2 regions of the Exiguobacterium sp. s89 genome follow, and region 1 is predicted to be linked to the other one. Evidence: riboswitches for the same ligand, from Rfam matches in the RefSeq annotation. Region 1 holds a riboswitch; the other holds the start of a gene.
What was found. Region 1 has a riboswitch for S-adenosylmethionine ahead of msrA (peptide-methionine (S)-S-oxide reductase MsrA). Riboswitches for the same ligand answer to the same signal wherever they lie in the genome.

Region 1 (6,197 bases):
ATAATCATCGGTTCGGATAGTATGCCGACCACCATCAATGGAATGAAAAATAGAAAAAATCGCTTCCAAAAGTAGTGTTTGTATAGTTGTGGCAATGTCTGCTCCATGATCGACCCTCCTCAATGAAATTACACTTATTTACATATATGATAGCATATACACAATTGATGTTGGATGATTGGTCTTTATTTTTTAGCCGATTTCAAATGAAAAGAGGGTGGCCGATTCATTCAGCCGCCCTGCAGTCAATTCATTCACTTGTTCCAGTCAGTTCTCCCGTCCCGAACGTCGCGCTGAACGCACGGCACCAGATGACGACGGTGTTGTACTCTTCTAGATTCACATCCTTAGGGACCAAGTAGTTTTGATTCCCGATATTCCCTTTTAGAGCCCCTAGACTGACGCCTTCGGTCGTCTCTTGACCTGGTTTTGTCAAATAGACAAATAAGTCTGGACCGTTCGTCGTCTCGAACTCTTCAAATCGGAGATATGTCCCGTCTTCTGCCTCGACCGAGCGGATCGTCCCGGTCGTCTCATAATTTTTCTCCCCGTCCATGAATACACCCGCTACTTCGGTTGGACTCGGTTGTGCTTCCGGTGTCTCGGACGTCTCTTCTCCCGCTTCTTCTTCAGGGGCTGGTGATTCGACAGCTGTCGGTGGCAACCCTTCGTCGACCGTCTCTGTTAAAAATAGTGGGGAGATCAGCCACCAGGCGATGGCTATGATGGCGATACCGATGATTCCGATGATGATTTTTGTACGAGTCTTCATATATAATCCTCCTTTTCAGGTGTTTGAATCGTTACATTCCTTTTCCCGATTCATGGGCTTATAAAAAGACGCGAATCATTCAATTCGCGTCAGTTGAACATCATACTGTCTCGGTCCACTTCTCCTCGATGAACTCGTCGCGTCCCGAGATGGCCCGGTCCTCCTTATAATGCTTCGGATTTTTTTTATGATAGTCCTGATGGTAGTCTTCTGCAGCAAAGAACGTCGTCGCTGGAATGATTTTCGTGACGATCGGGGCCGTGAAGCGCCTGCTCGCTGCCAACACGTCGCGACTCGTCTCAGCAGCGACTTGTTGTTCTTCCGTGTGATAGAAGATAGCTGGGGCATACTGAGGTCCCCGGTCTTGGAATTGACCACCGTCATCGGTCGGGTCGGTCTGAATCCAATACAGTTCAAGGAGACGTTCATACGAGAATAATGCTGGATCATATGTGATTTGAACGACCTCAAGGTGCCCCGTCGTCCCGGTTTTTACTTGTTCATATGTCGGATTGGCGACTTGTCCACCCATATAGCCGGATATGATGCCTTCAATCCCTGGTAATTCCTCAAATGGTGTCACCATGCACCAAAAACAGCCGCCTGCGAATGTTGCTTTTTCCATTCTGTCGTTCCCTCCAAATCGTCATTCAACAAAAAAGCGCTCACGTCGGATGACATGAGCGCTTTCGTCATATCGTCCAAGGTTTCCCTTGCTGGTCGTAGCACCTTGCCTAAGGCAGGTTGCTGTGAAGTCGCGGAGCCAGATCTCTCGTTCACTCTTGATATCGATATGTAGTTGGTGAGAGCATCATATCACCCTCAAAATACATTCGTCAATGATTCGGTTTTCGTTTCAACTGAAAAACAGTCAAGACGATGATGAATCCAATCAAAGCGATGGAAATGGGTGTACCATAAGGCACATTTTCACCGTATAGCTGTATGAAAAATAGACCGAACACAGCTAGCAACACGAATATGTAGGATCGTGTCATAGGAACCTCCTGTTTTTTCTTAAGTGTAACAAGAACACATCGACTTGGCGATACGAAAAGGAAATCAGACATAGAGCACGAATAAAAGGGAAGAGATAAAGGAGGAATGTATGATGGAACAAATCCAATTACATGAACTGACGATTGAACGTGCGCATCGTGGGTATAAAGAAGGACAATTCACGGCGAGAGACGTGACCGCCTATTATTTAGGACGGATTGCGACATATAATGAACGGCTTCACGCCGTCATTCAAGTCAATCCGGACGCCCTGTTCGAAGCAGAGGCGGCAGACCGAGCCTACCGAAAAGGAGTACGCAAACCGCTACTCGGTATTCCCGTCTTGATCAAGGACAACATCGAGACGAACGGTCTGATGCGCACGACAGCGGGTGCCGCCGCGATGCGACATCATTTCGCCGGTCGAGATGCCGAGCTCGTCAAACGGTTACGGGCTGACGGGGCTATTATCCTTGGGAAGGCGAACCTGTCCGAGTGGGCGAACTTTTTAACGGAAGGTATGCCGAACGGATGGAGTGCCGTCGGTGGACAGACGATGAACCCATATGGCGACGCGTTAAATGTCGGGGGATCAAGTTCGGGGTCGGCTTCTGCGGTCGCGGCGAACCTCGCTCTTCTTGCGGTAGGGTCCGAGACGAGCGGTTCAATCGTCCATCCGAGTGTCCATAACAGCATCGTCGGGATCAAGCCGACCGTCGGATTAATCAGCCGCTCCGGAATCATTCCAATCTCACGTTCTCAAGATACGGCAGGACCGATGGCGCGTACGCTTCGTGATGCGGTCATCTCCTTACAATCGATGTGTGGTGAGGATGAATCGGATCCGGCGACTCTTGAGACACCGGTCGGCCCCCCTTACGTGACATGTCTCGACGTGAGGCAGGCGGTCGGGATGCGCGTCGGGTTCGTCAAACCGGACATTTCAGACGAAGAAGTCGGATTGTATGAACAGGCAATCCAGTTGCTACGACAAGCCGAAATCGAACTCGTCGAGGTCACGCTGCCGAAGCATGCGGCGCTAGAGCAGGCGGACATCCTGTTCGACGAATTCAAGCTCGGGGTCGCGGCGTATCTCGCGAACACGACAGTGCCATTTAAGACGCTTTCCGATTTGATCGAGTGGAACGCGGAACATCCTGAATCGATCCCGCACGGCCAGACCATCTTTGAAGAGGCGAACGCCCGATCTGGAAAACTGATCGAAGCGAGCTATCTCGACCGTCGCATCGCGGACGTCCGTCTCGCAAAAACAGAAGGGATTGACGCATTGCTTCAAACTCATAAACTGGATGCAATCGTCCTCCCACATGACATGAACTACGACATGGGTGCGAAAGCAGGGCATCCGACGATTACAATCCCTTATCAACTGAAAGAGAGCGGTGCCCCATTCGGCCTCTCGTTCACGGGGACGAGCTACGCGGAGCGTGATTTGATTCGGGTCGCTTATGCGTTCGAACAGTTCATCACACGACCGACGCCTCCAGATTATTCGTAAGTTGCACCCGTCTCTCACGTCCGCTACAATGGTACGTATGCGGATTAGAGAAAGGACAGATTACAATGAAATCATCTATATACGGGTTGACGTTTGATCAGCTCACAAATGAGTGTACGGAAGCGGGATACGGTGCCTTCCACGCACGTCAAGTTTGGGACTCGCTCTACATCAATCGGGTCAAATCGATGGACGACCTCAACGTACGAGACGAGGTGCGCGAGTACTTAACAGAGAAATACGTCATCTCGACTCAAGACCTGTTCGTCAAACAGGAAGCGGGCGACGGAACGGTCAAATTCTTACTTAAATTACATGATGGGCACTACATCGAGACGGTGCTCATGCGTCATAAATACGGTCGTTCGGTCTGTGTGACGACACAGGTCGGATGTAACATCGGCTGTAGCTTCTGTGCTAGCGGGTTGTTGAAGAAGACACGTGACTTGACGGCTGGTGAGGTCGTCGAGCAGATCATGACCGTCCAACATTTCCTCGATGAAGAAGGAGATGGTGATCGCGTCAGCCATATCGTCGTCATGGGAATCGGCGAACCGTTCGACAACTTCGACAACTTGGTCGACTTCTTGCGTGTCGTCAAAGATGAGCGTGGTCTTGCGATCGCTCCGCGTAAGATCAACGTGTCGACGAGTGGGCTCGCGGACAAGATCTACAAGTTCGCAGACCTTGACTTACGCATCAACTTGGCGCTCTCGCTTCATGCGCCGAATGATGAGCTTCGGACACGCATCATGAAAATCAACCGGGCGTTCCCGCTTGATCAACTCATGCCATCGATTCGTTACTACGTCGAGAAGACGAACAAACGAATCACTTTCGAGTATATCCTACTCTCGAAAGTGAACGATTTACCGGAACATGCGGAAGAACTCGCCGACTTGATTGAAGACATTAAAGACAAGTCGTACATCAATTTGATTCCATACAACCCGGTCAACGAGCACATCCAATATGAGCGAAGCACGCCTGAAGACATCATGGCGTTCTACGACATCTTGAAAAAACGTGGCGTCAACATTGGTGTCCGTCTCGAGCACGGGACAGACATCGATGCGGCATGCGGTCAACTCCGCAGTAAGCATATGAACGTCGAAGGCGCGAAGTGAAAAATGGCCTCTCCGAATCTCGGGGAGGCCATTCGTTTACTGTTTTTGCCCGACATATTGAATCACAGCGGATTCGCCGTGATGGAGTGTGCCTTCTTCTCGCCAGACGACCGTCTCGTTTAAGACGAGAGGGACGAAATCGTCTTCGAGTTGGTGAAACATCTCTTCGGTGTAAAGAAGTGAGGCGTCGTTTGGTCCACCTGTCCCGTAAGCGAGTTGATGTGTAGAGTAGACTTCACTCAGGAACAAACCACCAGGTCGAAGCGTTTGTCGAATACCGGCGAACACCTTTTCTCTGACATGTGGAGGAAAGTGGCCGAAGATACAGATGACCATGTCATACGCCTCGTTTGGCCAGTCCGCTTCATTCAAATCAATCTGTTTCGTCTGAAGGGAGACGTTTCGTGACGTCGCCAAACGATTCGCTTTCTCGAGCCCTACTTTCGAAGCGTCCCACATTTCGACGTCGAGTCCGAGTGTGGCGAGCCATACTGCGTTTCGACCTTCTCCTTCCGCGATGGCTAACACAAGTTTTCCTTCAAGCCGATGTGTTGTGATGAAGTCGAGTAAAAATTGATTTGGCTCCGTTCCGTACACATATTCATCGGTATTGTAACGTTCGTTCCATTTAGACAAATGATCCACTCCTCTCACCTTTCAATAAATATATCAAAATGATGAGACTAGGGTGGAAATCCTCTACGATTTTTCGAATTCATGCATAGTCCAAATGGGAGAAGGGAATAGATTTCTGAACTAATGGATAGAGTGGAGGCTAAGTAATGGAAAGAATAGATGCGTCGTTGTGGATTCGGGTACGAAATACGCTTGGTGAAGGTCCTTGTTGGGATGCTGAGTTGAAGCGTTTCTATTGGGTGGATATCGAAGGGCATACGTTATGGTGGTATGACGAGCGAGAAGACGAGATTTCTTCTTTCGAGGTCGGAAAACAGGTCGGTTTCGTCATTCCAAAAGTGACGGATGGTGTCGTCCTTGGTCTTAAAGACGGGATTTATGAATGGGATGAAATCAACCGGGAGTTAATTAAAATTGTCGAATTGGATGACCCTGAAGGTCGATTACGTTTTAATGATGGGAAAGCCGATCCGTACGGTCGTATTTTTGCCGGGACGCTCCACTTGGACGATAAAGAGAATCAGGCATCTCTTTATCGGGTGGACCGCGATGGAACGACGACAACACTTATGGAAGAGTTGACACTTTCAAACGGGTTGACGTGGTCTCCTGACCATTCCGTTTTTTATCATATTGATACACCGACCGAAAAAATTCGACAATATGATTTTGACATGAAGACCGGCACATTGTCGAACGGAAAGGTCGTCATCGACTTTTCGGAAGAGGACGGCTTCCCGGATGGCATGACATCGGATACGGAAGGTTTTTTATGGATCGCACATTATGCAGGAAGTAAAGTATCTCGCTGGGATCCATCGACCGGTGAAAAAGTGTTAGAAGTTCACGTCCCTGCCCCGAATGTCACATCATGCGCCTTCATCGGGGATGGTCTCAATCGATTAGCCATCACAACAGCACGTGAAGGGATGGACGAGGAGGCGTTAACCGAACATCCGGACGCTGGATCGGTATTTATTATCGAGACAGATGTGAAAGGGATGCCGCTTTATCGCTTTGGGCGTTGAGGAGGACATACGATGGTGAAACGACTGTTAGTGCGAGCAGGTATTGGATTGGCAGTTGCGGCAGCGGTCAAGGTGGGAATTCAAAAATTACAAGAAAGTCGAGCGCGGGAAGAGGA
Region 2 (6,197 bases), on a different contig from region 1:
CTCGAGTTATTAACGAGCAATGGTATGCTTTTGAAGCGACCAATCGTCACAAATGGTGAAAAAACGACCGTCGGATTTTCAGAAAAGTCCTTTACGGACGTTTGGGGCTAAGTGCTATAATACAGATGTGAGTCTAATTTATTTGAGGGGGAAGTTAGGATGAGCAAAGTACCAGCAAATTTACGTTATTCAAAAGAACATGAATGGGTAGAAGTCAACGGAACGAAAGCCCGCATCGGCATCACGGATTTCGCACAGAGCGAGCTAGGGGATATCGTGTTTGTCGAACTCCCAGAAGTCGATGGTACAATTTTGCTCGACGAGCCATTCGGTTCGGTCGAATCAGTGAAGACGGTCTCTGAGTTGTATGCACCGGTATCAGGACGCATCACAGCAGTGAACGAGGACCTCGCGGATTCTCCAGAACTCGTCAACGAGTCACCGTTTGAAAACGCATGGATGGTCGAAGTCGAATTGACGGAAGAGTCAGACCTCGACAAACTCATGTCTGCGGAAGAATACGAAGCGATGATTCAAGGATAATCAAAACCGGCCTCTCCCGAATCGGAGAAGCCGTTTTTTTGTTTACTCGAAGTCGAGGCGGTAGTGATCGGATTTGATGAGCGTCGCTCGTTCAAACACGAGATAGAAGAATATTCTAAAATTTCAACAGAGCACGATTTTTGAATGAGAATCCATCGCCCATTATAATGACAGGAGAGGTGAGAAGAATGATTACAGACGGATACTTATATATATACGCCCCGATGTGTGGTACATGCGCTGTGGCGGAGAAAATGTTGACGGTCGTCGAAGCGGTCGACCCTGACATTAAAATTGAAAAGCGGGATGCGAACTATATCCCAAAAGAGCTCGAAGCATATCAGGTGATGAGTGTTCCGGCACTATTGAAGCTTGAAAACGGCAAGGTGCGAGATCGTCTTTACGCGTTTCAAAATGTGCAACACGTCCTCTCTTTCATGAAGTAAGAGAGGAACATTAGAATAATCTGAAAATTTTAAATAATCAGTTGACACAGAAAGTTCACGAATGGTATATTCATTACAACATCTTACTTGAACACAAAATAGGACGCGATATTCCCGACATCAAGACGTTTTAGCGAAGCCGCTGCTACACTTTACACGAATACACGTCAGTCTTCCCTTCGATTGTCCCCCAAAAAAATCAAGCGAAGAGAGACGTTTCGTATAATCGCACGGTCCAAGCTAAGATTGAGTGGTGATTGGTGAATCTCCCCCATGTAAGGGTGGAATTCTTGAACGGGCAAAAGATTCTCATCTATGGGCTGTCCTTCCGTGACTCAAGGTGCTACGTTCTGTGTCGTCCTCGGACGGCACCTTTTTTTAATTTTTTGAAAAAAGGATTTGACAGCAGAAAAAGCTGTCGCTATGATAAAGCTAATCGAATATACAACACTCTTATCAAGAGAGGCTGAGGGACTGGCCCTATGACGCCCAGCAACCGCGGAGTAATCCGAAATGGTGCTAATTCCAGCAAGGTGAAAACCTTGAAAGATGAGAGCAATCGTTGTCCGTACGATAAAGTGCGCACGTTTGCTCAAACGTGTGCGCTTTTTTTGTTGTCAGGAGGGAAATATATTGATTCAATTACGAAACGTCGCCAAATGGTTCGATACGAAAAATGGTCGTGTCCAGGCGGTTGATGATGTATCACTAACGATTGATCGCGGTGAAATTTTTGGAATAATCGGATATTCAGGGGCAGGGAAGTCAACGCTCATCCGATTGCTCAATCGTCTCGAATCACCATCAAGCGGTGAAATCGAAGTTGCCGGGAGCGAGCTGACGAAACTCAGCCCGAAAGAATTACGAGGTGTCCGTAAAAACGTCTCGATGGTCTTCCAACACTTTAACCTTCTATGGTCGCGTACGGTCGCAGAAAATATCAGTTTTCCGCTCGAGCTGATTGGGGTGCCGGCAAGTGAGCGGAAACGTCGGGTTCAAGAACTCGTCGAACTCGTTGGATTGGCCGGTCGCGAGGACAGCTATCCGTCACAATTATCGGGCGGTCAAAAGCAGCGAGTCGGGATCGCACGCGCGCTCGCCACAAACCCAGAGGTGCTCCTCTGTGACGAAGCAACGAGTGCACTCGACCCGAAGACGACGGATTCGATTCTCGAACTGCTCGTCAGTATCAATAAGAAACTCGGATTGACGATTGTCCTCATCACGCATGAGATGCACGTGATTCAAAAGATCTGTCACCGAGTCGCCGTGATGGAAGCAGGAAAAGTCGTCGAGACGGGTCAAGTCTCGGACGTGTTCCAACATCCGAAACAACCGATCACGAAAGAGTTCGTCAAACAAATCGGAGCGGTCGACGATCTATCGCTCACGTTCGAACATTTGAAGGAACGGTATCCGAGCGGTCAAATCGTCAAATTGAAATTCTTGAACGAGACGGCAGAACAACCAATTTTGTCTGACGTTCTTAAAACACATGACATCGGATTCAACATTATCGGTGGGAACGTGACCCAGTCACAAGTCGGTGCGCTCGGTACGCTATTCATCCAACTGATTGGGGAAGCAAGTGAAATCGAACGCGCCATCGCGTCGATTCGTTCGCAATCCGTAGAAGTGGAGGTGGAAAGCGATGTTTCCTAACGTAGATTGGCAAATTATGATGGAGCAGACTTGGGAGACGTTATATATGACGCTCGTCGCAGGTGTGGCGACGTTTGTGATCGGACTCGCTTTAGGTTTGGTTCTCTATATTACAAACGAATCGCTATTATTGAAGAATCGTCCGATTTACGTCTTTGTCAGCGCAATCGTCAACGTGTTCCGTTCGATCCCGTTCATCATTTTGATTATCTTACTCATCCCGTTCACGCTGTTCTTACTCGATACGATGCTCGGTTCGACGGCGGCGCTTCCGGCGCTCATCATCGGCGCGGCACCGTTCTATGCTCGAATGGTCGAACTTGCGCTTCGCGAAGTAGACCGAGGGGTCATCGAGGCAGCAGAGTCGATGGGAGCGACGAAATGGCAAATCATCTATAAAGTGTTAATTCCTGAAGCACTCCCGGCGCTCGTCTCCGGGATTACAGTGACCATCGTTGCAATCGTCGGCTATACGGCGATGGCCGGAGTCGTCGGAGGCGGCGGTCTCGGGAACTTGGCCTATTTGGAAGGGTTCCAGCGTTCACAAAACGACGTCACGTTCGTGGCGACGGTGCTCATCTTGTTGATCGTGTTCGTCATCCAGTTCATCGGTGACCGACTCGTTACAAAAATTGATAAACGTTCAGCTTAATACAACATATATTATTTGGAGGGATTCATTATGAAAACTTGGAAAACAGTACTCGGATTGACAGCTTTATCAGCATTCACGGTTCTCGCGGCTTGCGGCGGAGAAGAGGCAGACTCGGGGTCTGGCGATGAAAAAACATTGATCGTCGGTGCATCGAACGTACCGCACGCTGAGATTTTAGAGCACGTCCAAGAAGAATATGAGGCAAAAGGGTACAAGCTTGAAATCAAGAAGTTCCAAGACTACGTACTTCCGAACAAGACGCTCGCGAGCGGGGAGCTCGATGCGAACTACTTCCAACATGAGCCGTACCTCAAGTCACAAATGACTGAAAACAAAGATTACAAATTTGCCTCAGCGGGTGGCGTCCACATCGAGCCGATCGGGGTCTACTCACAAACTTACAAATCGCTCGATGAACTTCCGGAAGGGGCAGAAATCATCATGAGTTCATCGGTCGCTGACCACGGACGAATTCTTACGATGCTCCAATCAGAAGGACTCATCACACTCGCAGAAGGCAAAACAGTCGATGCGACAGTATCTGATATCGTTGACAATCCGAAAGACTTAGAGTTCAAGACGGACGTAGAAGCGACTTTACTCACAACGGCATTTAAAAATGGAGAAGGCGATGCGGTCCTTATCAATACGAACTATGCGATTGACGCAGGTCTCAACCCGCTTGAAGATGCCATCGCACTTGAAGGGGAAGATTCACCATACGTCAACTTAATCGTCACACGTGAAGGGGACGAAGAAGATGAGCGCGTCAAGGCACTCCTCGAAGTGTTGACGTCTGAAGAGACACAGCAATGGATCTTAGACGAATATAAAGGTGCGGTCGTACCGGTACAACAATAAATCAGCTCGGCTCAGGGGTTATATCCCCTGAGTCTTTTTTGTCTAGTGTTCTTTCATGAAGAGAAGTACACTACATATATGAAAGAAAAGGGGGGATTTGGATGAAGTTCAGACAGATTCATCCACTGACGTGGGGCGTCTTGTTCGGGACGTTTTTTGCACGACTGGCGACGTTTTTTGTCATGCCATTTTTTGCGATTTATTTGGCCACGCTCGGCTTTTCAGCGAGTGTAATTGGAACGATTTTTGCCGTGACGGCACTTTCGGGCCTGTTCATGAGTTTCTTTGGAGGGACGCTATCTGACCGCTATGGACGAAAACAGCTCATGCTCATCGGGATCGTGCTCAATGCCGTCACGTTCGCAGGACTTGCGCTCGCGACAGAGCTATTTTGGTTTTACATGCTATCGATTTTGATGGGGATGTCACGCTCTTTTCTAGAACCGGCTTCACGTGCACTCATCAGTGACACGACCCAGGCAGAAGAGCGAGTCATCGTCTATAACGTCCGTTACTTTATGATCAACATCGCCGCAGCCATCGGACCACTGTTAGCAGTCGTGTTGTCACTAACTGGTGTGAAGACCGCCTTTTTTGTCGTGACCGCCGTCTACATCATATACGGCATGATCATCTCATTCTTATTCTATAAATATCCGTTTGAAGAAGGGGATGGAGTAAAGGTACGTCCGCGCCTGACGGAGACATTCCGCGTCTTACGGGACGATCGGACGTTTCGGGCGGTCATCATCGGTATGATTTTTGCAATCATCGGTTACAGTCAGTTCAATTCGACACTTCCTCAATTCATTGCGCTGAGTGATGGGTTAGAAGACGGCTCAAGATTATTTGCTTACTTATTGACGACGAACGCCATCACGGTCCTCATCGTCCAGTATCCGATTATGCGTTTCGGGATTCGTGTCTCCCCGATCAAATCGCTCTTTTTCGGCATCTCGACACTGTCGTTCGGGCTGTTGTTGATTGGATTCGCTACAGTGGAATGGGTCCTCTTTGTCGCAATGGTCATTTTCACGGTCGGTGAAGTGTTGATGTTCACGATGACGGACGTCTTAACGGATGAACTTGCGCCGGAACATTTGCGGGGAACTTATTTTGGAGCGATGGGATTGACGTCGCTCGGACAGACGATTGGGCCGATTATCGGGGGCATGTTACTCGATACGTTTGGTCAATCTTCGCTTCCGGTATTCGGTAGTTTGGCGATATTGACAGGATGCGGTTCCTTCTTCTTCGCCGCTGCTGTACGAGAACGAAAAGCTGTTCTCGCACTCATGGAGGAGACTGCCGGCTAATGTCTTGATTTCCTACTATTAGCATTCTCAACTTTTATCATTCTATTGAGAATGAATCGTAAGGTGAGTCGCTTGAAATAAAAAATCGACTAGTCTAAGATTAGAATATATCTAATCTACGCCAAACAATTTGGCAAGAAAATACGGAAGGGGTATCCGAATGTCTAACGTACCACAAATGAAAATTGATGACCTCCGCGTCTCAATCGAAGGAAAAGAGATTGTCAAAGGTCTTAACCTAGAAATTAAAGGTGGCGAAATTCATGCCATCATGGGTCCGAACGGGACTGGTAAATCAACACTCGCATCAGCACTCATGGGCCATCCACTTTATGAGGTCACTGGGGGAAGCGTCGAATTAAACGGCGAAGATGTCCTCGAGATGGAAGTCGACGAGCGCGCACAAGCAGGGATGTTCCTTGCGATGCAGTACCCGGCTGAAATCAGCGGTGTCACAAACGCGGACTTCTTGCGTTCAGCAATCAACTCACGTCGTGAAGAAGGTCAAGAAATCTCGCTCATGAAGTTCATCCGTGAACTCGATACGAAGATGGGGCTTCTCGAAATCCCTTCTGAAATGGCACACCGTTACTTAAACGAAGGATTCTCAGGTGGTGAGAAGAAACGTAACGAAATTCTTCAAATGATGATGATTCAACCGAACATCGCCATCTTGGATGAAATCGACTCTGGACTTGATATCGATGCTCTGAA

Region 2: linked by a shared signal. The riboswitch ahead of KNO96_RS09300 (methionine ABC transporter ATP-binding protein) and the one ahead of msrA (peptide-methionine (S)-S-oxide reductase MsrA) in region 1 are both predicted to bind S-adenosylmethionine.

Annotation. Positions count from the first base shown of each region.
Region 1 is NZ_JACSKS010000001.1:329,866-336,062, forward strand. Features, by position in the region: gene KNO96_RS01690 (hypothetical protein) at 1-107, opposite strand, end outside; gene KNO96_RS01695 (DM13 domain-containing protein) at 251-772, opposite strand; gene msrA (peptide-methionine (S)-S-oxide reductase MsrA) at 873-1,397, opposite strand; SAM riboswitch class I at 1,465-1,564, opposite strand; gene KNO96_RS01705 (hypothetical protein) at 1,609-1,770, opposite strand; gene KNO96_RS01710 (amidase family protein) at 1,884-3,290, shown strand; gene rlmN (dual-specificity RNA methyltransferase RlmN) at 3,356-4,417, shown strand; gene KNO96_RS01720 (class I SAM-dependent methyltransferase) at 4,454-5,062, opposite strand; gene KNO96_RS01725 (SMP-30/gluconolactonase/LRE family protein) at 5,200-6,081, shown strand; gene KNO96_RS01730 (hypothetical protein) at 6,094-6,197, shown strand, end outside.
Region 2 is NZ_JACSKS010000002.1:659,557-665,753, forward strand. Features, by position in the region: gene KNO96_RS09285 (arsenate reductase family protein) at 1-111, shown strand, start outside; gene gcvH (glycine cleavage system protein GcvH) at 160-543, shown strand; gene KNO96_RS09295 (thioredoxin family protein) at 732-989, shown strand; SAM riboswitch class I at 1,440-1,545, shown strand; gene KNO96_RS09300 (methionine ABC transporter ATP-binding protein) at 1,623-2,651, shown strand; gene KNO96_RS09305 (methionine ABC transporter permease) at 2,641-3,303, shown strand; gene KNO96_RS09310 (MetQ/NlpA family ABC transporter substrate-binding protein) at 3,334-4,167, shown strand; gene KNO96_RS09315 (MDR family MFS transporter) at 4,269-5,483, shown strand; gene sufC (Fe-S cluster assembly ATPase SufC) at 5,662-6,197, shown strand, end outside.